Regions from separate parts of the Ructibacterium sp. SJQ-7 genome, predicted to be linked through region 1. Evidence: predicted binding sites of a transcription regulator. Region 1 holds the regulator's gene; the other holds the start of a gene.
What was found. The regulator HrcA, encoded in region 1, represses chaperone genes, less so after heat shock. The targets are predictions, from matches to a motif close to TGTTAGCACTCNNNNNNNNNGAGTGCTAACA.
Positions count from the first base shown of each region.

Region 2: htpG (molecular chaperone HtpG) is a predicted target of HrcA. The motif match lies at 1,883-1,913, and genes of this name have one in related genera.

Region 1 is NZ_CP195193.1:782,568-795,541, forward strand. Features, by position in the region: gene dnaK (molecular chaperone DnaK) at 1-1,576, opposite strand, end outside; gene grpE (nucleotide exchange factor GrpE) at 1,600-2,133, opposite strand; gene hrcA (heat-inducible transcriptional repressor HrcA) at 2,150-3,187, opposite strand; gene hemW (radical SAM family heme chaperone HemW) at 3,360-4,457, opposite strand; gene ACSAMO_RS03470 (CD1247 N-terminal domain-containing protein) at 4,511-4,987, opposite strand; gene efp (elongation factor P) at 5,069-5,629, opposite strand; gene ACSAMO_RS03480 (copper amine oxidase N-terminal domain-containing protein) at 5,770-7,137, opposite strand; gene ACSAMO_RS03485 (hypothetical protein) at 7,225-7,488, opposite strand; gene ACSAMO_RS03490 (C-GCAxxG-C-C family protein) at 7,572-8,045, opposite strand; gene ACSAMO_RS03495 (LamG-like jellyroll fold domain-containing protein) at 8,132-12,974, opposite strand, start outside.
Region 2 is NZ_CP195193.1:2,541,115-2,554,088, forward strand. Features, by position in the region: gene htpG (molecular chaperone HtpG) at 1-1,809, opposite strand, end outside; gene ACSAMO_RS11065 (biotin--[acetyl-CoA-carboxylase] ligase) at 1,944-2,900, opposite strand; T-box leader at 3,026-3,261, shown strand; gene pheS (phenylalanine--tRNA ligase subunit alpha) at 3,304-4,323, shown strand; gene pheT (phenylalanine--tRNA ligase subunit beta) at 4,358-6,739, shown strand; gene ACSAMO_RS11080 (rhamnogalacturonan acetylesterase) at 7,010-8,107, opposite strand; gene ACSAMO_RS11085 (fructose-1,6-bisphosphatase) at 8,129-10,090, opposite strand; gene ACSAMO_RS11090 (AzlD domain-containing protein) at 10,139-10,438, opposite strand; gene ACSAMO_RS11095 (AzlC family ABC transporter permease) at 10,435-11,094, opposite strand; gene ACSAMO_RS11100 (SGNH/GDSL hydrolase family protein) at 11,368-12,974, shown strand, end outside.

The sequences.
Region 1 (12,974 bases):
TATCACCTGCGTCTTTAACAGCCTTTTCACATTGATATACAAGTGATTCTGCGTTGTTTCTGATTTCAACTTCTTCTTTACGCTTTTTATCTTCTTCAGCGTACTTTTCAGCCTCTTTAACAGCTCTGTCAATATCTTCGTCACTTAGGTTAGAAGATGCTGTAATAGTAATCTTCTGTTCGTTGCCTGTGCCAAGGTCTTTAGCGCTTACGTTTACGATACCGTTTGCGTCAATATCGAATGTAACTTCAATCTGTGGCACACCTCTCGGAGCAGGAGCAATTCCTGTTAGATTGAAACGTCCCAAAGTCTTGTTGTACTGAGCCATTTCTCTTTCACCTTGAAGAACGTGTACTTCAACAGAAGTTTGACCGTCTGCGGCAGTTGAGAATATTTGTGATTTGTTTGTAGGGATTGTTGTATTTCTTTCGATAAGCTTTGTAAATACACCACCCATTGTTTCGATACCAAGTGAAAGCGGTGTAACATCAAGTAGAAGAACGCCTGTTTCTTCACCGCCAAGTACACCTGCCTGTCTTGCAGCACCTACTGCAACACATTCGTCAGGGTTGATACCCTTATTAGGCTCTTTGCCCATTTCTTTCTTAACAGCCTCTTGTACAGCAGGAATTCTTGAAGAACCGCCGACAAGAAGGACTTCATCGATTTGTGATGCGTTAAGACCTGCGTCATTCATAGCGTTTCTGATACATGTAAGTGTTCTTGCTACAAGGTCAGCTGTAAGTTCATCAAACTTAGCTTTTGTAAGTGTAATATCCATATGCTTTGGACCTGTTGCGTCAGCTGTGATGAATGGAAGATTAATGTTTGAAGTTGTTGTTGTCGAAAGTTCAATCTTTGACTTTTCAGCAGCCTCTTTTAATCTTTGCATAGCCATCTTATCTGTTGAAAGGTCTACGCCCTCTGTTTTCTTAAATTCGTCAAGCAAGTAGTTGATAATTGCCTGGTCGAAATCGTCACCGCCAAGGTGAGTATCGCCGTTTGTTGAAAGAACTTCAAATACGCCGTCATCAATATCAAGGATAGATACATCGAATGTACCGCCGCCAAGGTCGTATACCATTACTTTCTTACCTGTGTCGCTTACGCCGTATGCAAGAGCTGCGGCAGTAGGCTCGTTGATAATTCTCAAAACTTCAAGACCTGCAATCTTACCTGCGTCCTTTGTAGCCTGACGCTGTGAGTCGTTGAAGTAAGCAGGAACTGTGATAACAGCCTGTGTTACAGTTTCACCAAGATAGCTTTCTGCATCTTGCTTTAACTTTGTAAGAATCATTGCCGAGATTTCTTGTGGTGTATAAGCTTTACCGTCGATTGTAACTTTTTCGCTTGTACCCATTTTTCTCTTAATTGACATAATTGTTCTGTCAGCATTTGTTACGGCTTGACGCTTTGCAACCTGACCTACAATTCTTTCACCGTCTTTTTGGAATGCAACAACTGAAGGAGTTGTTCTTGCACCTTCGCTGTTAGTGATAACATTAGGGTTACCGCCTTCCATAACAGCTACACAACTGTTTGTTGTACCTAAGTCTATACCTATAATCTTTCCCATTTTTAATTCCTCCTAATTTATAATTAATTTGCTACTTTTACCATACTGTGTCTGACTACTCGGCCGTCCTTATATATGTAGCCTTTCATCAAATCCTCGACAACCGTATTGTCATCGATTGTTTCATCTTCAATGTGCATAACCGCATTATGAAGATTAGGGTCAAATTGTTCACCCTCTGCCTTAATCGGCGTAACGCCCAACTTTGAAAGTGTTTCATTGAACTGTTTTAAAACCATTTCAATACCGTCTTTCATTTTTTGACCGTCCTCCGACTGAACTTCAGTCGCAAGCGCTCTTTCAAGGTTGTCGCCTATCGAAAGAATTGCACCGACCGTATCAATTACCGCGTCACCGTAACGCATATCTTTTTCACGCTGCGAACGCTTTTGGTAGTTGTCATATTCGGCATACAGACGCATATATTTATCAGTCTGTTCTTTCAGCTTTTCTTCAAGGACTTCCTCGTTTGACTTTTCTGCCTCTTTAGGTTCAGCCGTTTTTTCTGTTTCTTTATCTAATGTCTCCTCATTGACTTCCTCATTCTTCTTAGCCATCTGATTACCCCTTTCTCTACTCATCACTTATATATTCGTTGAGTATTTTATCTATTTCATTTGAAATAAGGTCAAGGCTTGCAAAAACCTTTGAATAATTCATTCGTTTAGGTCCGATAACTCCGATTTTTCCGGCTTTTTTATTGCCGAGTGAATAATTGATAGTTACCAATGAGCAATCCTGCAATATTTCAAAATCGTTTTCTTTACCGATTTTAGCCTCAATTCCGTCAGCGTCGCTTGAGGCAACAAGCTTTTTCAAATTTTCTTTGTCATCAAGGAAAGTAAATATCTTTTCCGCTTTTTCAACATCGTTGTATTCGGGATATTTCAATATTGACTTTGCATTGTTGACATATATTTCTGTTTCACCGCTGTCCGTTATCGTTTCATACACAAAGTGCATTATATCAATCAAAACTTTCGGATGAAGTGAAAGTCTGTTTTCAATATCTTTTTGAATATCCTGTATCTTATCAAACGTTATCTCTCCGGCTTTAAGTCCGGCAAGATGTTCGTTTAATATATTTGCAAGTGACATACACGTTGCACTGTCAATGTCGATATTCATCACCTTGTTTCTTACAGTTCTTGTTACAACAATAAGCATTACCGTTTGCGTGGCAATCGGCACAAGGTCAATCTTGTTAATTTCAAATTCCTGCTCCTTAGGCGCTGTAACAACCGTTGTATATTCGGTAAGATTTGACGCTATTGCACCGGCATATCTAATCAGCTTTTCAAGCTGACTGACACGCGTTTCAAGTACGCTTTGCAGCTGTGCAACTGCTTCCATACCTATTTTATACTTCCGCATAAGCGAATTAACGTAAAATCTATATCCCTCATCTGACGGAATACGTCCCGCCGAAGTATGCGGTTGTATCAGATAACCCATTTCTTCAAGGTCTGCCATTTCATTACGGATTGTCGCGCTGGACAAACCCAAGTTTTCCTTTTTGGAAATCGACCTTGAACCGACAGGTTCAGCAGTGCCTATATATTCATCAATGATTGCTTGCAGGATTTTTCTTTTTCTGTCGTTCAAATCCATATACAAACATTCCTTTCTATCTTTAAACAAGATGTCATATAAGCATTTTTTGTTAGCACTCATACACCTTGAGTGCTAACAATTATAAGATACCACTATTATACCCGATTGTCAAGTGATTAATATAACTTTTCATAAAATGTTCATAAATTATCCCATATTGCCAAATTTCTTATACAAACTCGCATAAAATCGAATTTGACACGTTTATTCCGTCCAATGTAAGACTGTATCTTCCGTCAATATATTGCATAAGTCCGAGCTTTATAAATTTATCAAATTCACTGCCGAATACATCTTTTATATTCTTGCCGAAACGCGACTTAAAATCATTTTCGCTTACTCCTCTGTTCATACGAAGTCCGGTAATCATAAATTCTGCTATCTTATCATTTTCGGTCAATTCGATTACTTCTTTTCTCGCACTGCCGATATATTCGTTTATGTCAGACGTGTTGTAAAAACGGCAGTTTCCGATATATGAATGTGCCGCTGTACCTAAGCCGATATACTCCTCACCTGTCCAATACTTCACGTTATGCCTGCACTCGTATCCGTCCTTTGCGAAATTTGATATTTCATATTGTTTAAAGCCGTTCTTACCGAGAAAATCGACTGTATGCATATACATTTCTCTGTCAGTATCTTCATTCGGAATATCAAGCAGTCCTTTTGAATATTCCTTTTCAATAGGTGTTCCGTCCTCAATTATAAGACTGTACGCCGATATATGCTTTACAGGCAAGCTGACGGCTGTGTTTAAAGTATTTTTTAGACTCTCAAACGTCTGTGACGGCAGTGCGGTCATAAGGTCAAGATTTATATTTTGAAAACCCATTTTATCTAAATGACAAATTGTATTATATGCCGTCTTTGCGTCGTGTATTCTTCCGATTTTTTTCAGTTCATCATCATTGAACGATTGTACCCCTACACTTATACGATTTATACCGCCGTTTAGCATTGCTTTAATTTTGTCATCATCCATTGTTCCCGGATTTGCCTCTGTCGTAAATTCGCAGTCACTCGCAACGTCAAATACATCAAAGCACATTTTCGTAACTTCTTCGATTTGTTTCGGTGTTAAAATTGACGGTGTACCGCCGCCGATAAATATTGTATCTATTTTTTCTCCCCTGTATTGTTCCGCCTCACGCTTTAGCGCGTCAACGTATTTGTCCGCCGTATCCTCCATACACGGAAATGATACAAAATCACAATACTTGCATTTTTGTTTACAAAACGGTATGTGAATATAAAGTCCTTTCATAAGTCACCTCAATAAAAAAAGGACTTAACAGTCCTTTTTTATTCAATTCAATATTAATGTTCGTGTCCGCAGTCGCAGTCATCATCGTCACAATCGCAATCAAATTCAAGTTCGATTTCTTCGTGACAGTTCGGACATACGATAGCGTTATCATCGTCAATCATATCAAAATCAATCATAACGTCTTCACCGCAGTTAGGACATTGAATTTCAAAATAATCATTTCCGTCACTGTCGTAATCATCGTCATCATAATCGTCGATATAATCATCGTCGTCATCGTCATCATAATCGTCATACTCATCGTCACCGTACAAATCGTCGGCAATTTCAAGTACACAATCATCAAGCTCGTCAACAACATCTTCAACATCATCAACTCTTGAGTTTAATTCTTCAATAGTATCAGCCATTTCAGACATAACGTCAAGCAATTTGATAATAAGCTTACCTTCGTCACTCTTTGGGCTAAGGTCAAGACCGTCTGCATAACCCTTTAGATATGAAACTTTTTTAATTAAATCTTCCATAATTAATCTCCTTTCATTCAAAAGGCTGAAAGAAAATTGTTCACAACACAAAATAAGTGCTGTGTGCGATTTTATTCAGACTTATTTTACTCTTTCCATGTATTCGCCTGTTCTTGTATCTACTCTGATAACTTCGTTCATATCAACGAATAGAGGTACTTGAATTGTAGCACCTGTTTCAAGAGTAGCAGGCTTTGTAGCGTTTGTAGATGTGTTACCTGCGAAACCCGGTTCTGTATCAACGACTTCAAGTTCAACGAATGTAGGCGGTTCAACACCGAATACGTTACCCTTGTAAGACATAACCTTACATACGTCATTTTCCTTAACGAACTTCATTTGTTCTTCGATTTCTGACTTAGCAATGTCAAGCATATCAAATGTTTCGTTGTCCATGAAATGATAGAAGTCGTCATCACCGTATGAATAAGCCATATCCTTTCTGTCGATATGAGCTTCTTCAAACTTTTCTGTAGGTCTGAATGTCTTTTCAACGACACCGCCGCTGATTATGTTCTTAAGTTTTGTTCTTACGAAAGCAGCACCCTTACCAGGCTTAACGTGCTGAAATTCTACGATTTGAAATACATTACCTTCGTGTTCAAAGGTTCTGCCATTTCTAAATTCACCAGCTGTAATCATAAATTAATCCTCCTGAATCTTTTGTAATTTAATATTAATAATTATATTTTAATATATTTTGTCTAAAAAATCAAGTATTTATTAGTTTTTTTTCCTTTTTATTATTACAGGTTTAAAACTTGTAAATTAATAAAATGATATTAGCGTACTATCGCCGTTCTGCTATCGGCGTCCCAATCTACGTCATATCCCATATTTTCCGAGAGGAAGCGCAGCGGTACCATTGTTTTGCCGTTTACGAGTCTTGCGGGCACATCCATTTTAGCGGGTTTATTATTTATTCTCGCGTTGACGTTATCTATTGAAAATGTTACTGCCTTATTCTCAATCGTTGCTGTTGCTGTCTGAGTTTCACTATCCCATTCAACATCTGCTCCCATTTGCTCGAACAAAAACCTCATAGGCACAAGCGTGCTGCTGTCCTCGATAATCGGCGGTACGTCAAAGCCGAGAATATTACCGTCAAACTCAATATACGGTGTATCCGACGGGCATTTTTCATTTAATACATCTTCAATATCTGCCATATCATATTCTACCAATCTTTTTCTGGTCCATAAAACAAGCTTATCTTTCCATAAATTGCACGAATTAACGTATTCACTTCCGGATATATTACCACTGTATTCAGGGATTGCTATATCAACAGAATATACACCGTCCCGAGATATTCTGAATGTATTACTATTATCAGATTGCATTTCAACATAGATATCGCCCTTTGCTTTATAGTAACATGTTATAGGTCTTTCTTGTACCACTTTAGTTAAATCCGAATTATTTTTTTTGATGAACATATCTTTTACTTCAAACCTATAATTACTTAAGTTTATGTATTTTGTCAATTCTCCTTGAAATACAAGAGAATTTCTGCCATTGCTTTGCGGCATACTACTCCTTTCATTATCAATTTGCCAATCAATTGCATCATAAGAATAGTAAATAGTATTATTTTTAAGTTCATAGTCTGTTGTTCCTATTTGTGTGTATTCTTGTGTTTCAGCATAATAAACACCGTCTACATATTCAAAATCGGTTAACGGTTTATCCAACTGAAATTCACTTACCAAATTAAAATTTTCATCCAATATATATATTGGTTTAATTCTCGGACCATGTGTTCTTATCATTTTATCTATTATGAAAGAAGGGTTGAAATATACTTCATCATATACAATATATTTATCCCCATAATGCTTAATGTTTGCCCTATACTGGCTGCTAATTTTCATACGCACATCATAGCTAATATCCATATCACTCCACTCTACCAAATCATCGGATTTTGTAAATTTAGTATCTAAAAGAGAGCATTTTATAAACTCAGTACCCGTCCACCAAAAGAAGTTCCCTTCTTGATTCGACAAAACATCTACATTATGGTAGTCAAAATAAGCATTTTCCAACTTATCATAACTATTTGCTTTTAAAACTACTGTTTCTGCATTCGCACTTAATGTTGTTGATAATAAAATAATAAATAATAATCCTATCATAAACTTTTTCATTCTTTTATCCTCCCCAAAATACAAAAAGGATGCAAAGTCTTATTTGTTGTCAAAGACTTTACACCCTTTAATAAATTCATTTATGCTCTATGCTGTTTTGTTTAATTCAGCCTTTAACTGATTAATTTTACTGTCTATTTTTTCATCAAGTCTATTTTCAATGTAATCAATAACGTTTATTTCGGTTTTATGGTTAAATTTAACATCGTTCTTTAGTGTCTTTACATCTGATTTAATAATTGTAATGTCATCTTGCATTGTGTCAAGTCTTTCATTGATAGCTTGTAAATTTGATTGTAAACTCGCTTGAATCATTTCTTGAATTGCCTGTAAATCATTTTTATCTAACATATCTATCACTCTTTCAAAATCACATTTATATTACTCTATTTACATTATAACATATATTTTTCAAACTGTAAAGACTTTGTCAGTTAAAAATTGCAAGTTCCGTTAGGGCAATGCGATTGGATATATTCGTCAAGTATTTTTGCCGCAAGACCGACTTTATCTTCGCAAGTGCGTTTCTTATAATATTCTTCTGTTCTCTTTGACGGAACAGGACTGTTATCTTTTCCGTCAAGACCTAAAAGTTCTCGGCATATAATAGAGCCTGTTTCCGCTTTAAATTGATTTGCGAGTTCCTGCACAAGTGCATAAGTATCTTTTTTACCCTCATAATCTTTCGCGTCGTCATATCCGTACAAAATTCCGACAACCATAAACATTCCCGTTACAGCACCGCAAACTTCTCTCATTCTGCCCATTCCGCCGCCGAATGATGACGCAAGTCTTAGCGCAGTCTTTTTATCCATACCCATCAAGTCACTGAACGCCGCCACCATTGCCTGTGAGCAGTTGTATCCCTCTTTAAATGCCTGTCTGGCAAGTTCTTCTCTTTTGTTCATATTAATCACCTTACGTTTTTATTCTAATTATATCACACTTGTCAAATAAAAAAACTGCGAGTATTGTTACCCGCAGTTTTTCGCATTTATTCAGCTGTAGCTGTTAGCTTATTGTATTCAGCCTGTGTAATCGGCATTACAGTACCGTGACGATATGTACCGTCAAACGAGAAGTCTGAATCTGCCGTAAATTCACCCTTTGTAATATCGGTTGTTACAAAAGGCTTATAGCCCTTACTCTTTGAGAAGTAGTCAAGAAGTAAGCACCATTCATTTTTACCGTTTAATTTATAAATTGTAGGACCTTCATAGCCTGTCATACTACCCAAATTATAGTTTGCAACATCTTTCCAATCACCGCTTAGAGATGTACACTCCTGCATTGTGATACTTGATTTTGCCTCATTCTTTGTAAATCTGTAATATGTACCCTCATGGTCGATAATAGTTGTATCAATAACCGCGTTAGGCTCTTCTATATACAATTCAGGAGCAGAGAATGTCTTGAAGTCCTTTGTATAACTTCTGTAAATTCTGTACTTTTGATAGCTGTCATCGCTTACAACCGATGCCCAGAATACCATATATTCATCCTTTTCAGGGTCATAGCAAGCCTCCGGCGCCCATGTACAACCGGCATTGTCATTATTAATCTTTACAAGGCTTGCCTCGCTCCAATTAACAAGGTCACTGCTTTCCCATACAACAATGCTCTTTGAGCCTTGCTGTGCGGCGGCTGTCCAGTTATTCTTTAAGTTATAGACGCTTAAGTCTGTTGCGATAATAAAGAACTTACCGTCCTCACCGCGAAGAATATACGGGTCACGAACGCCCTGTGTACCGACATTACTTGTCAAATACGGTTGTTTATTATTAAGCGTTGTCCATGTCTTACCGTCTTTTGATACTGAGAAATAGATTTGTTCACGAGTTGCGTCCTCTTGTGTATCAACGAAGTGAACAAACAAGTACGCACTCATATCATCAAGGTTCTTAATATTAATTGTCTTTTCCACCTTTTTCTTTTCTGTTGTTCCGTCTGATAATGTTGCTGTTATTTTATACTTACCTACTTCAAGATTATCAAAACTGCCTGCCGCATTTGTCTGCTCTGTTCCGACTGCCGTACCGTCTGAATCAGCCAATGAAACCTTTACGGCATACTTATCTTTCGTCGAATCACAGTCACTTGCATAAACGATTTTATTTCCGTCGGCATATGCTTTGAAACTGTCAATAACCGCTGTATATCCCAATACAGTTACGTCGAAGTTTCTTGTAAATTCAACACCGTCTTTTGTCATTTTTGCAGTCAAAGTAGCTGTTTTTGTTTCGTCACTTCTTGTAATCTTACCTGCCGTTGTAACCACAGCAGCGTCTGAAGTTGACCAAGTAACACCCTCTTGCGTAGGGATTGTAATGTCAGATGTAACAGCTGTCAAATCACCCAAATCAAGTGAATTTAAAGGATTTTCGTAAGCATAGTTATAGATTACAAAATCATCTATATAACCTGTTGCGAATTCACCTGTACCCCAGTTAGCCTTACCGATATATGCAACTGAATTTTTGCCGAGCATATCCGAGATATTAACTGTTGAATCAACACTGCTTGTTCTTGTTCCGTTTACATAAACGTCCGTTACGCCGTCAGCAATCGAAATGATTACATCGTTCCATTCATTTGTGTTATATGCACCTGTTGCCGACTGACTTCTTGTACCGGAGTTATTATATCTTTCGGATGTAAGTGTGCCGTTGTTTGTCATTGCACCAAGATACTGTTCCTTTTGATATGTCTGTGCACTGCCGTTTGGTGCGGCAAAGAACCACCATGATGTTGTTGTGGTTGTCGGCTTAACCTTAAATGAAATTGTGATATTTTTCTGACCTGTCAAAAGTGAATTGCCGTTTGCGTCTGTAAGCGTAACAACCGTTCCGCTTGTTCCGTCAAACTGAATACACTTCTTATTGTCAACCGTAACAAATTTCGGTGTACCTGTTGCCTTGCCGTATGATGATGTACTTGTTAAGTCGCCGTTATCAAAATTCATATTGATAAGCTCGCCGCTTTCAGGAACCGTCGGTGCTGCGGTTGGTTCAGGAGTCGGCGTCGGTGCCGCCAACTCACTGCTGTATGATATTACATCTGCGTTAAAGTTATCATATGAAACAACTCTTCCTCTTGCACCGTTGTATGAACCTGTTAATTCAAGCGATTTAACGCTTATAGGTGTGCTTATTGTTCCTGTGTAGCTTACATCAGTCTCACCGCCTGTAAAGCTTACGCTTGCCGAACCTGTTCCGTCTATTATAATTTCTACCTTTTTATTAAGTCCCATATTGTTTGCGTACTTCTGCGATGAGGTCTGCCAACCGTTTGCACCACGCAATTTACCATTTTTGACATCAGTTGATGTACACTGAATTACCGGTTTTTCCGAATTGGCAAGTACGTCTGTACCTCCGATACGCATTTGATTAAGATTATATCCGCCGCCTGTGATTGTAAATCCTACAACCTCGTTGCCGTATGCGTCTTTAACAGAGAATGTATTTTCCTTACCGTTCTGCTCCCAACCTGAGAACATATCGAATGTAAGTCTGAATTTATCCTTGCTTGTAAGTGACTTTGCCTCTGAAAGTTCTGCTTTTGCAGTTGCTTTAACAGGAACAAATACGTTACCGAATCTTTCAAGACCTGTTGCATATACTTGATTTCCGTCTGCCGACAAATCTCCTGCACTTGCATTAAAAATATTTGCTGAATCTTCAAAATCATCGCTCATTTCATCAATATCCGTAACGCTCGGTGCTCCGACTGCCGTTTCCGAAGACGGAGTTGCGTCAATCAAAAATTCTGCGATATTTGTCATATTAGTATCGTTAGTATATCTGAAGTAACGATATGCGTTTTGATCAGCCAAATCTGTACTGCTTATTGTTGTGTACTGACCTGACGGAATTGCCTCAGTAATCGTATACAAATCTGTCCATGTTATGCCGTCGTTTGAAGCCTGAACTTTACCGTCCTTTGTTCTTTCAGGCATACCGTTTCCGCTTCTTGCGGCAAGTTTTATGTTGTTTACTTTAACAGTCTTGCCGAAGTCGTACATTACATAGCCGTTTTGTACGCCGTCAAAATATGTATTAAGGTCGCCGTCTGCCGCTTTACGATAATCGTTAGCGTCACTCGGTGCTGTTGAGTCATTCTTCCATGAAGCCGTTCCGCTTAGAGTATACATTGTTACCTTAATATCTTTTGTAGCCTTAACGTCACCGATTGTCGCCGTTATTGTAACTGTTCCTGCCGACACGCCTGTTACTGTACCGTCTTGTGAAACAGTTGCAACTTTTTCATCGCTTACGCTCCAAACAGGTGTACCCTCTGCATTTGTATCAAGTGTATATTGTGATGTTTTGCCGACACTTACAGTTGCCGCACCCGAAATTGTTGCATAAACAGTGATGTCATAAGTTTTTGAAGTTGTGTAGTCACCTACCTTAACCGTAACAGTTACCTTGCCCGGTTTCTTAGCCTTCAAAAGACCTGTCTGAGAAATTTCAGCAATACCGTTTTCAGTTGCGTCACTGTCAACAGACCAAGTAACGTCACCTTTTAAGTTTGTGCCAACGGCAAGTTGTACCTCGTCACCGCGTTTAATTTCAACGTCACTGCCTGTAATAACCGCATAATCTGTTCCAAGCTGTGAAGTAGTATTTGTTACAGTCGCTTTCGGAGTAACTCCGTCCCAAGCCATAAACTTGAATGTGCAATCTGTAAAGTCACCAGTTAGTTCGCCTGTCGGTTGGTTTACCGTAACAGTTTTTAGTAAACCGTTCTTATCATACACTGCAAAATATTGGTTATATCCGTTCAATGTTTCGCTCGGTGTATAGCTGTATTTTAAACCTGTGCTTGTAGGTTCAAAACTTGTAACCTTTGCGCCTGTTTCAATCAAATATGTTGTTACTGTATTTGCTTTTAAAGTTGTTGTAAGAGTTTTTCCGTCAAGTACGGCACCGTCTTTGATTTCTGCCCACTTTTCCTTGCCTGCCATATCTGTTCTGATTTCTCTTACGTTTGTACCTACCGTATTAAATCCCGAAAGGTCAAATTCGTAATCCACATCAGATGAATTTGACGCATTGTTTGCTACAATTTTAATATCGCCTGTATTTTTGTTGTATGCGGCAAGTGTGTTTGCCGATGAGGCGATAATTGTGTCACCCGGATTTATGTACTTTGTAAATTGACCGTATGTGTAATACTTGTTTGTAAGTACCAATTCTTCTTTGTCATGGTCTGCCATACCTACGCCCCATACACTGCCTGTGTATGCCAAAGAATTGTTAGCCTCAGTCTTGTTTCCGCTCGTCGGGTCTACGAATTTTGAGTCCTTATGGAAGTCCACTATATCCCACATTACCCATGCAGACGGCTGCATACCGTTCATATCTTCGATAATCATACTTGCAAGAGTTGCACCGTTACCGCCCTTGTCAACTTCGCTCTGCCATAGGTTTTTGCCGAGTTCAAGTGCCTTTGCCTTAACCTGTGCGTGATAGCCACGGTCTGAATATGTGTGAGTATCAACTCTGCCGAGTGCAGTCTTTGCCTCGTCTGTAAGACTTCCGAGATTGTTTGCGGTTTTCTTCAAACTTGTTTCGTCCATACCTGCTACAAGCACATCTGTAAGTCCTGCATTGTCAAGTGCTTTTCTTGTTTCCGTAATCATCTTTGACTGACTTGTACCCGGATCAAAGTGACAGCCCTCTTGTTTCGGTGAGCCGTAACCCCAATAATCCGTATCAGGCTCATTCATAGGCGAATAGCTCTTAAACTCTATACCGTTATCTTTGAAAAGCTTTGTTGCGTCTGCAATAAACTTGGCAAAATCATCATACATATCGTCATTTAAGTTATTC
Region 2 (12,974 bases), 1.2 Mb from region 1:
GTGGCTTATTTTCGCTAAGTCGTAAACATGGTCAATAACAAGATTTGCGTCCTCGTCATTTAATGTATCTATTTTCTTGATAAGTGAGTTGTTTGAATTTAGTACAAGTGTAAATTCATCGTGGAACATATCAGCCATACCTGCCATTTGCTGACCGTAAGCCTTATACATCTCCTGCATACGTCTTGACTGCTCACCAAGCAAAATTACGGCAGGGATTGAATCGTCTTTAAGTGACTGCACTTCGATTTTCAATGTATCGTCCTTGATTTCATTCTTGAACTTTTCAATCAACTTTTCTTCTTGTTCTTTAGTTGAATCGTCTTTTTCTGTGTTGTCCGAAATGTCATTTATGGCGGAATCAATACGTTTGAATTTAACACCGGGCTGTTTCATTTCAACAAGTGAAATAAAATGTGTATCCATCATTGACGGAAGTACAACGGCATTAAGTCCTTGATTTTTGAACATATTGATATACTGCGATTGAGTTTGCGGATCAGAAACGTAATAAACGTCTTTTTCTTCCTTGCCGTCAAGGTATTCGTCCAACGTCAAATATTTACCGTCAATATCCTTATAAATAATTACATCCTTAACTTTTTCATAGAACTTTTCATCTCTTAAACAGCCGTATTTAATGAATATATTGATATAATCCCAATACTTTTCATAGTTTTCACGTTCGTTATTATAAATACTTGTAAGCTTGTCCGCAACTTTCTTTGTAATATGTGAAGAAATTTTCTTAACATAACCGTCATTCTGCAAGAAACTTCGTGATACGTTAAGCGGCAAGTCAGGACAGTCGATAACACCCTTCAAAAGCATTAGAAATTCGGGAATAACTTCCTTTACGTTGTCGGCAACAAATACTTGATTGTTGTATAACTTTATCTGTCCCTCTTGACCTGCAAATTCATGATTGATTTTAGGGAAGTACAAAATACCTTTTAAGTTGAACGGATAGTCTACGTTAAGGTGAATCCAGAAAAGCGGTTCGTTGAAGTCCATAAATACGTTTCTGTAAAATTCCTTGTATTCTTCGTCTGTACACTCCGACGGCTTTTTCATCCAAAGCGGTGTTGTGTTGTTGATAGGCTTTGGCTCTGACGGTGTATCGTCCTCGTGTTCATGATCATGATCGTGACCGCAGTCGCAGTGATCTTCGTGTTTGTCCTCAGGAACTTCAACATATATTTCAATAGGTAGGAATGCACAATACTTATGAAGAATTTGACGGATTTTGCTTTCTTCAAGAAATTCTTCCGAATCTTCGGCGATGTTAAGAGTTATTGAAGTACCTCTTTCTGTTCTGTCACCGTCTGTTAAGTCAAATTCCATACTTCCGTCACAAGTCCATTTTGCGGCCTTTGCACCGTCTTGATATGAAAGCGAATCAATTTCAACACTGTCGGCAACCATAAACGCACTGTAAAAACCAAGTCCGAAATGACCGATAATTTGAGAACCTTTGTCGTCCTCCTCTTTGTACTTTGAAAGGAAGTCGCTTGCACCCGAAAATGCTATTTGATTGATGTACTTGTCGATTTCTTCGGCAGTCATGCCGATACCGTTATCACTGATGACAAGCTTTTTAGCGTCCTTAAATATTGATACGGTAACTTTGAATTTTTCGTTTTCGTCAATTTGAGCTTCACCGATACTTGCAAGTTTCTTTAATTTTGTGACCGCGTCACAACCGTTTGAAACAAGTTCTCTAAGGAAAATATCCTTATCGGAATAAAGCCATTTTTTTATAATAGGGAAAAGATTTTCACTGTCAACTGAAATATTACCTTTTGCCATATAAATCACTCCTTGAAGTTTAATTAATTTACATAATATATATTAATACTCAAAGTAAGATTTGTCAATACAAAATTAGCACTCAACAGATGTGAGTGCTAACAATTTACAATTTATTCATAATATATCCGATTTTAGATGTAACCGTAGATACCTCTGACCGAAACTTCACCGGAAGTGACGTGAATAATACCGTTTTCGGTTTGTACGGCGAGTGAGCCGTTTTCGTCAACGTCAACAGCAGTTCCGCGAACCGTTTCGTTTTTGAAAATGACGTTTACTTCTCTGCCGAGCGTGACGCAACACTTTTTGTATTCATCAAGAATTGCATTGAGTCCACCGTCGAGAAACTTCTTATAATAATATTCAAATTCGTTTAACAATTTTGCGATTAATTCGTTTCGCACATATTTGTGACCGCTTTCGATAAACATCGAAGTAGCCTTGTCGGCAATGTCGGCATCGAATGATTCTGTGTTTACATTTACACCGATACCGCATACAACGTAGTTGACCATATTTATTTCAGCAGACATTTCGGTTAGAATACCGCAGATTTTTTTACCGTTAATAACAATGTCGTTAGGCCATTTAATCATTGAATTAAGACCGATAGCCTTGCAGACGGCAAGACCTGCGACAAGCGTTATTTGCGAAACTTCAAGCGGGGAGATTTCGGGCTTTAAAAGGATTGAATGCCAAATGCCTATCCCTCTTGGAGAAGTCCAACCGCGTCCGCGACTGCCTTTGCCGTGCGTTTGCACTTCGGCGATAAATACACTGCCGTCAGGCGAGGAATTGCTTTCCTTTGCACGATTGTTTGTCGTGTCGGTTTCATCATATATAAATAAGTTGTGACCGATAAAATCGGTGGTAAGTCCGCTTTTGATACCGCTTTCGGTTATGATGTCGGGCGAGGAAATAAGGCGGTAGCCTTTGTTCGTGACCGATTCGATTTTGTAACCGCTTTCGCGTAATGATTTAATGTGTTTCCATATTGCCGTTCGCGAAACATTCAACATTTCGCTTATGCGTTCGCCTGAAATATATCCGTCTGCATTTTTTAATATATCTAAAATTTCTTCTTTCAATTCAAATCAACCCTTTCGGGATAAATTATATAATTTTTTGGCAAAAAAATCAATCCTTTTAAATAATTTTGTGTTATTGATTGACAAAATAAAAAAAAGGTGATATAATACTTTATTATTGAATATTAAAAGCAATGATGGAACAAAGTAAGGTATATACCGCCTAAAGAGAGTATCGGTTATTGAGCTGTGAGCCGATACGGTAAGGATTTATTTGAAATTTCATTCCGGAGCTGCATAGGTGAAAGTGGTTTGCAAGTAGTCTGTGACGGGTAGTGCCGTTATACATAATTGAGTGCCGATATTTTATCGGAAGTCGGGTGGTACCGCGGAGTTTGAATTTACACACTTCGTCCCTTATGGGACGGAGTGTTTTTTAATTTATATTGAAAGGAATTTTGAAATGAGAGAAAAGTTAGAAGAAATCAAAAAAAATGCCCTTGATGTACTTCAAAAAGCAACTGACATTGATGCTCTTGAAGAAGCAAGAATAAAGTTTCTCGGTAAAAAGGGTGAACTTACTGCCGTACTAAAAGGTATGGGACAGTTAAGCAAAGAAGAAAGACCGCAAATCGGTGCGCTTGCAAACGAAATTCGCGGTGTAATCGAAAACCATATAGATACGAAGAAAGCGGAAATTTCAGAAAAGCTTGAAGAAATCAAGCTAAAGAGCGAAGTAATCGACGTTACAATGCCGGGTAAGGCACAAAAAACAGGTAAACTTCATCCGCTTACAAAAGTAATGAACAACATTAAAGACACATTTATCGGAATGGGTTTTGAAATCGCAGAAGGTCCGGAAGTTGAGCTTGACTACTACAACTTTGAAGCGCTTAACATTCCACCGAATCACCCTGCACGTGATACTCAGGACACATTCTATATAAACGAAAATACGGTTTTGAGAACACAAACTTCACCTATCCAAGTTCGTGTTATGGAAAAGAAGAAACCGCCTATCAGAATTATAGCACCCGGAAGAGTTTACAGAAGTGATGCGGTTGACGCGACTCACTCACCTGTATTCCACCAAATCGAAGGACTGGTAGTTGATAAAGGTGTTACAATGGCAGATTTAAAGGGTACTCTTGAAATGTTTATCCACCGTCTTTACGGCGAAAATACAAAAGTACGTTTCAGACCTCACCATTTCCCGTTTACAGAGCCGTCAGCCGAAGTTGACGTTTCGTGTTTCGCTTGCGGCGGTAAAGGCTGCAGCGTATGTAAAGGCGAGGGCTGGATTGAAGTTTTGGGCTGCGGTATGGTACACCCTAAGGTACTTGCAAACTGCGGTATTGACCCTGAAGTATATTCGGGATTTGCTTTCGGTATCGGTCTTGAAAGAATTGCAATGGGTAAGTATGATATTAACGACCTTAGACTTTTCTTTGAAAATGATTTGAGATTCTTAGACCAGTTTTAATATATTATTCGGAAATTGAAAGGAATGAAATATAATGAATTTACCTATGAGTTGGCTTAATGACTATATGGATATAGACGTTACGCCGAAAGAATATTCAGACAGACTTACAATGACAGGCTCTAAAGTTGAGGGTTGGGAGAATATGGGCGAATCTGTTCAGAATGTAGTTGCGGGTAAGGTGCTTACCTGTGAAGATCACCCTGACAGTGACCATCTTCATGTGTGTACGGTTGACGCGGGAACAGGCGAGATTTTGCAGATTGTCTGCGGTGCGCCGAATGTAAAAGCAGGTATAATCGTTCCCGTTGCACTTGTCGGTGCGGTACTTCCTGACGGAAAAATTAAAAAAGGCAAGCTTAGAGGCGTTGAATCTTACGGTATGCTTTGCTCACACGATGAACTTGGTATAACAGAGGATATGCTTGGTTATGAACCTGAATACGGTATTCTTATTCTTCCGGACGATACAAAAATCGGTACGGATATTAAGGATATATTCGGTATGAATGAAACTGTCGTTGAATTTGAAATCACTTCAAACAGACCTGATTGTTTCAGCATAATCGGTCTTGCACGTGAAACAGCGGCGTCATTTAATAAAAAGTTCACTATTCCTGAAGTTAAGTTTAACGAAAACAGTGAAAATATCGCCGATACAATCAGCGTTGATGTACAGGACAAGGATAAGTGTAAGAGATACTGTGCAAGAATGGTTAAAAACGTTAAAATCGGCCCGTCACCGAGTTGGATGCAGGAAAGACTTCGTGCGTGCGGTGTAAGACCTATCAACAATATTGTCGATATAACAAACTATGTACTTCTTGAATACGGTCAGCCTATGCACGCATTTGATTTGAGAGATTTACAGGATAACAAAATTATCGTAAGACGTGCAAATGACGGTGAAGTTATAAAGACTCTTGATGAACAGGACAGAACACTTACTTCAAACGACCTTGTAATCGCAGACGGCGGCAGAGCTGTTGCTATTGCAGGTGTTATGGGCGGATTTAACAGTGAAGTTAAGGATGATACAACAACTGTTATTTTTGAATCGGCTACATTTGACGGTGCGTCTGTAAGACTTACAGCACAAAGTGTCGGTCTTAGAACAGAATCATCATCAAGATATGAAAAGGGACTTGACTATAACAATACAGTTCCTGCCGTTGAAAGAGCGTGTCAGCTTGTAGAAAAACTTGGCTGTGGTGAAAATGTCGGCGGAATGATTGACGTTATGGGTAACGTAACAGATATGCAGCCGCTTGCTTTCAGACCTGATAAAATTAATGCGTTCCTTGGAACAGACATTCCGACAGAGGATATGGTTAAGTATTTTGACGCACTTGAAATCAAGGTTGACCTTGACAAGATGACTGTAACTCCTCCGTCATTCAGACCTGACCTTGAAGGTGAGGCGGATATTGCGGAAGAAGTTGCACGTTTCTACGGTTACGATAAAATACCTGTAACACTTCTTTCGGGCGAGGCTACTTGCGGAATGAAAACAGAACGTCAGCAGATACAGGACAGAGTGAACGAACTTCTTACAGCACAAGGTATGTACGAAATTTACACATACACATTCACAAGTCCGTCAATATTCGATAAACTGAATATTCCGAAAGACAGTGAAATGAGAAACGTTGTAAAAATTACAAATCCGCTTGGCGAGGACACATCGGTAATGCGTACAACTACTATCGCAAGTATGATGGATATATTGTCAAGAAACTATAATTACAGAAATCCGTCTGCCAAGTTGTTTGAAATAGGAAAGATATTTATTCCGACAACGGACGGTGAACTTCCGAACGAACCTGTTAAAATCACAATGGGTATGTACGGCGATAACGTAGATTTCTATGACATTAAGGGTATATGCGAAACAATGTTTGCACAACTTAACGTAAAGAATGTTAAGTATGAGGCCGTAACAGATAACCCGACATTCCACCCGGGAAGATGTGCAAAGATAAGTGCCGGCAATAAGGTAATCGGCATAATCGGTGAAATTCACCCTGCAGTAAGCAGAAAATACGGAATTGAAACTCCTGTATATATTGCCGAATTGGATTTTGAAAATGTATTCCTTAATATTAAGACTGATATTAAGTTTAAGGAACTTCCTAAGTATCCTGCCGTAACTCGTGATATAGCAATGCTTGTTGATAAGACAGTTCCTGTTGCGGATATTGAAAATGTAATCAAAAAGGCATCGGGTAAAATGCTTGAAAGCTTGCAGTTGTTTGACGTTTACGAGGGTAAACAGATACCTGAGGGCAAAAAGAGCGTTGCATACAGTGCTATATACAGAAGCGCAGACAGAAGTTTGACAGGTGATGAAGTACAGAAAGTATTTGATAAGGTTGTTAAAAATCTTGAAAATCAAATCGGTGCTCAATTAAGATAAGATATAAAAAAACTGCATTTTGATTTTATTCAAAATGCAGTTTTTGTTATTTTGTAGACAAAACCGTTATGGTTTTGTATGCTTTGTTTTTTGGAGTATGAGGTGCTAACCTCATTGGAAATCATTTCTGACGACATGTGCGGCAGAAATGGCTTAAAATCTAAAGTTTCGACTGTGGAGGAACTTTAGATTTTTTCACAAAAAATACTCAAAAATTACATCGCAAGATGTGATTTTTGGGCTGGCGACATTATGACGACAGCCTCTGTATTAGATATTGGTGATGTCTTTGTCAAGGTCGGCAAGCTCGGACGCTTTCGGAATGTTGACAAGACCGATTGTTTTTAAGTGTTCGATTTCTTTTGAATTTTGCGGTTTGACACTTGAATCGTGTTTCGGCATTTCGACGTTAATCATATCTTTTTTGATTAAGTCTGCTATCGGCTGAACGTTGTTTTTAATCATTTCGTTTGCAACAAATCGTGCAACGATGTTGCCGCCGATATCGTTTGTGTGGGTGTAATCGCGGTCAGTGCCGTTGCCCCAGAAATAATCCCAAGCTTTTACCGCTCCTGCCGCCTCAAAAAATTCGGTTGTGCGTGACCACAAGTCGATAAACGGTACATTCATTTCGTCACATACGTTTTTAACTGCTGTTCTGTAATCACCGAGCAAGTTAAGAAGTGTTCCGTCCTCTTGGAATATAATTCTGTTAATTGGTGAACATATTATCGGATTTGCACCTTTTTCGCGGACAAAGTTTACAAAATATTTTAAGTTTTCCGTGTATCCGCCGAACGCGTCAAGAGTATCTATTTTTTGGTCGTTGTGACCGAACTCGATAATCAGGAAATCACCCTTTTTGATTTTGTCTTTGAATGCGGTGAAATTCACATTTTTAAAATCTTCGGTTGTAGAACCTGATTGAGCGTGGTTTTCAACCGCAATGCCCGTGTTAAAAAATTGCGGAAACATTTGACCCCAACCGCAGTATGTAGAGGCAGCGTTGTACGGATATTCGGCAGGCTGGTCTGTGACGGTTGAGTCACCGGCGATGTAAACTGTCGGAATATTGACAGGCGATACTGCGGAAAGTGCGGTAAAATCACCGTCGCACATAATATCAATTTCAACTCCGTTTACGTTTGTGTAATCTTCGTTGTTTTTGTGGTAGTCACATACGCTTACATTGAAAGTAATGTCTGAGCTTTCTCCCTTGCCAAGATTTATATCTTGTGCCATAAAACGGCGTGACTGCGAAAGTATTGTGAAAATAATATCTTCGTGTGCGGTAACTGTGACAGTTACTTCATAAGTGCCGTTGGGTACGGATGTTGAAATATGCAGTGGTTCTTTTTCGTAATTCATTTGTGGATTTCCTCTCTTTATTTAATGTGTTTTTATTTTTCCTTTTAAATATGCGTCAACAAGTGCTTTTAAGTCGGTGATTTTTTTCGATAACGATTTACCTGCGTCAGTGTCCTCAACAAGTAAACGGTTCGGAGCAAGTTCAACAACGTCAAGCGTTGAGTGAATGTCTTTTTCTTCTTTTATGGCACTTTCGATAGATTCAAATGCGTCATGCGCACTTAAAAGCAAACCGTGTGAATTGAACAGCAATGTGTAACCCGCAAGTCCTGTGACTTTCTGATATGCCTTTGAAAGACCGCCGTCTATGACTAAAAGTTTGCCGTTTGCTTTAATTGGACTTTCGCCTTTCTTGATTTTTACGGGAACGTGACCGTTTATAATGTGAGAAAAATTATTCGGGTCAATTCCGAACTCACATAAAATTTTGTTGCATACACTCGGCTTTTCGATAAGGTGATAATATTCGTCTTTAATTTCCACCCATGTACTTTCATCATCAATAAAATATCGTTCAAACGAAGTCATTTTATTTTTGCCGTAAACAGGGGAGTAGCAACCGCACCATAAAAACCACAGAAAATCTTTGCCGTATTCTTTTTCTTCGGAACCGTTTTTGGCAAAATAACCGTCACGTGCAAGCTGTTCGGCTTTGTCCATGAGCGATTTGCCGCTTACCGTTTCACCGAAAAGTGTAACTTCCGTAAAAGTACCGTCACTGTTCATCGGTATACAGCCGTGATACAACAAATTGTTGTTGAATGTCAGATATATACTGCCTTTTTCGTATAAGAATTTGACGTGATTTTGAAGTTTTTCACTGCGTAAAAACGATGAACGCAATAAATTCATAAGCTCTTTTTCGGCGTCTGTAAGTTCAAACGGATTTTCGGGATTGATTGTAGGGAAGTTGGTATCTTTTAATTTGTATTCTTTGCCTTCAAGCATAATTGTTCCGTTTTCGTAATTGATTTTGTCAAGCATAAGGTGGTTGTCCATATTAAATTCAGGGTGACGTTTTATAATTTGTCCTTCTAACTTAAACTGAATTACAGATATAGCTTTATGTACCTTTGCCCAAAAGTTTTCGTCATGCTGAGAAATATAAACCATATTCGGATTTCGAGGTATAAAGCATTCGCACGGATCGTCCGCATAAGTTTCAAGTGCAAATACCGTAAGCGGACGCATATTAATTCCGTAACCGTCCTCAAGGCAGTCAAAGTTTGAATACTTGGTGGAAATAGCAAGTACATTTGCAATACAAGCCAAACTGCCCGCAGCGGCACCCATCCACTGAACATCATGGTTGCCCCATTGAATATCGACACTGTGGTACTTCGTCAGTGTGTCAAGAATTATATCGGCTCGCGGACCACGGTCAAAAATATCGCCGATAATATGCAGACGACCGATTGCAAGTGTTTGGATAAGTGTTGAAATTTCCACAATAAAATCATCGGCTTGTCCGAGTTCGACGATTGTTGAAATAGATTCGTTATAATATGTTTCTTTGTCCGAGCCGTAATCTGTATTTGCGTGTATAAGTTCGTCTATCGTACTGCCGAACGCCTCCGGCAAAAATTCTCTGATTTTTGCTCGTGTGTATTTTGACGCAACAACGCGGCATATTTCTATAAGGCGATATAAAGTGATTTTGTACCAATCATTAATATCGTCCACTTCGTCCTTGATATATTCAAGCTTTTGCTCCGGATAATAAATAAGAGTGGCGAGAACTTGTCTGTCACGTTCGGACAACGTACGACCGTAAATTTGCGTAATCTTGTCCTTGATTACACCGGAGGCATTTTTTAAAATGTGCAAAAAAGATTCGTATTCACCGTGAATATCACTCATAAAATGCTCTGTAAGTTTCGGCAGTTTTTGCCTTGACTGCAATCGAATAATTTCGGTTGATGCGGTTTTAACTGTCGGATACTGCTGTGAAAGCAGTGTCAGATAATCAATATCATAGCTCATAACATCCGTTCCTTTCTGATAATATAATATGTAAATTTAGGTGGTATATTACACAAAAAATCCGCTCACAAATGCAATCACAACAGACGTAACGGCGGCAGCCATAAGCCCCTTGTCGAAAAAGGCCATAAGCATAGCACCGACCAATCCGAGCGAGGCGGAGAAAACCGAGCCTGTCGAAAAAAATATAGCCGGAAACGTCATAGCGCCGAGTACGGCATACGGTATGTAATATAAAAACGATTTAAGCCATTTTGATTTTATTTCTTTTCTGAAAAGTGTTATAGGCAATGCACGAATTATGTACGTCACTATTGCCATAACAGCCATTAAAGCAATCATTTTCATTTTTCGCCCTCCTCATTGTGCGGAAAGAACGTCGCACCGAATGCCGACGCCAACACTGCCGTTATGATAACAGCCCAGCCCGATGATATAAAAGGAAGTGCGAAATACAGAACGCAACTCAATATAACTGCGGCGATAAGTACAAAAAGTACGTTTTTATCTCTCCTTGACGCAGGGATAATTATTGCGATAAACATTGCGTATAATGTTATTCCCATTGCGTCCGCAAGTGATGTCGGCAGCAGATTGTTTATAAAAGCACCGAGCACTGTGCCGAGTGTCCAGCCGATGTACGGTATTGCAATCAGTCCGAGCATAAACGGAAATGTAATGGCAATCGGTGTTGTTGACGCAACGGCGAATACTTCGTCTGTTATGCCGAATGCTGTGATAAGCCTTCTTGCAAGCGACATTTTACCGATTTTTTGTGACAGGGAAAGCGACATAAGCATATATCGAAGATTTATCACAAATGTCGTAATTGCCATTTCCCACATACCGCCGGCGGCGGAAATTATGTTCATACCGGCAAATTGTCCGGCAGAAGTAAGGTTAGTCATTGAAATTACTATTGCCGCCCAAGCGGGTATTCCGTTTTGTACGGCAAGCATACCGAATGAAAATGAAACGGGTATGTATCCGAGTGCAATAGGCATACCGAGCCTTGCACCTTTTAAAAATTGCGTTGCTTTACTCAAAATATTTTATCACTCCGAATTGTTTTATTACTTATTATTATAAGGGAAAAACGATATAAAATCAATATCTTATACAAATATAGGTAACAAATAATGTTTAAAAATCAGTGATAATATTTTAGTCGTAGAAATACTATTGAAAAAAAATAGTAAATGATGTATAATATAGCTATCATGTTGTATTATGCGATGGTTTGTCGTGTAAAAATCAGAAAGAGAGGGAGAAAGCACATGAGTAACAAAAAGAAAATATTGTCATTGGCAATCGCAGTGTCAATGATAACTTCTGCATTTACGAGCTTTGCGGCTCCTGTAAATTCAAAAGACAGTTTGTTCGATGTTTTTGACAACAGAATAACTATGTTTGACGCAGAAAATGCGGGAGATTCAACTGTTGCAACAACAGCACCTACTGCAACAGCGGAAGCGACAGAAGCAACAACAGCACCGACTGCAACAGCGGAAGCAACAGAGGCTACAACAGCACCGACTGCAACAGCGGAAGCAACAGAAGCAACAACAGCACCGACTGCAACAGCAGAAGCAACAGAGGCTACAACAGCGCCTACAGAGGCGCCTACAGCTGCTCCTACAGTTGACCCGTCATGGGACGGCAGTGTGGACATCAGCGAAAATTTTGACGGTGAAAGTGCTGTTGACGGTAACGGTTACAAATGGGATGTAGTTATCGGAAATGACTGGGGAGGTACAAACAAAGCACTATCTCTTACTGCTAATGACGGAAAGAGCATTCTTAAAGTTCCGAACGGAATGGGTAGTAAAACAAAAGATGTTAAAATGACATTTAAAGCAGGTTCGGTTAAGAGCTTTATGCAAAATACAGCAACTTGGGACATGGTATTTAAGTCAACTGACGGCACAGAATTGTTCAAATTCAGAGTCACAAGCGGTGGCAGTGATTGGGCAAGAAGAATAGCACTTGTAGTGGGTGATGAAGTTAAAGATGCAAGCTATTCGGCATTCTCAGACAGTAAATATACAGACATCAGCGCATATGTGACATTTAATGAAAATGGCGGAGAAGTTACATTGGGTAATACAACAGCTGAATTTGCCTCAGGCAGTAATATCGGCGAAATTGCTATTGAATATGATCAGAAAAAAGATTGGGACAGACCTTTCTTTATTGATGACTTTACAGCAAAAACAGTTGACAGAGAAAAGGTTACATTTAATGTAAAATCAAACAAAGACGGTGAATCGGTTGAAGGAGCAATTCTTACAATCGGCGATGATACATATACTGTTCCTGCAAGCGGTAAAGTAGAGGCATATTACCTTCCGGGTACATATGATTATACATTAAAACTTGCAAAGCACAAGGCTTTAACAGGCAAAGTGACTGTGGCAAAATCAGGCGAAACAAGCAGTGTTTATAAATTTGAAAATATTGCGTCGGATGTAAACAAAGCAACTCTTGTACACGCTTATTACAAGGCTGACAAAACTCTTGACAGCGTCACAACAACAGATGTAGATATTCAAAACGGTACATACACTGTTAAACCGGTTAAAAAAACAGGTTGCACAGAAAAGTATATGCTTTGGGATTCTACTCAAGGAATGAAACCTGTTTCAACTGCAAAATTGGAAACTACAGAAGTTACTAATGATAACGATTTAGTTCTTGAATATGTAGGTGAGGCAGTTGCAACAAGAGCAGAATTAGGCGGCGGAGAAGATTATATCTATCTTCCTACAAGCGGAACCGCAACTTCAAAAGCATTCACTGCAACAGTATATGATAATGCAGGTCTTGTAATGGATAACGCAGAAGTTGAATGGTCACTTCCTGGTCAGCCTGATACAATTTCAAT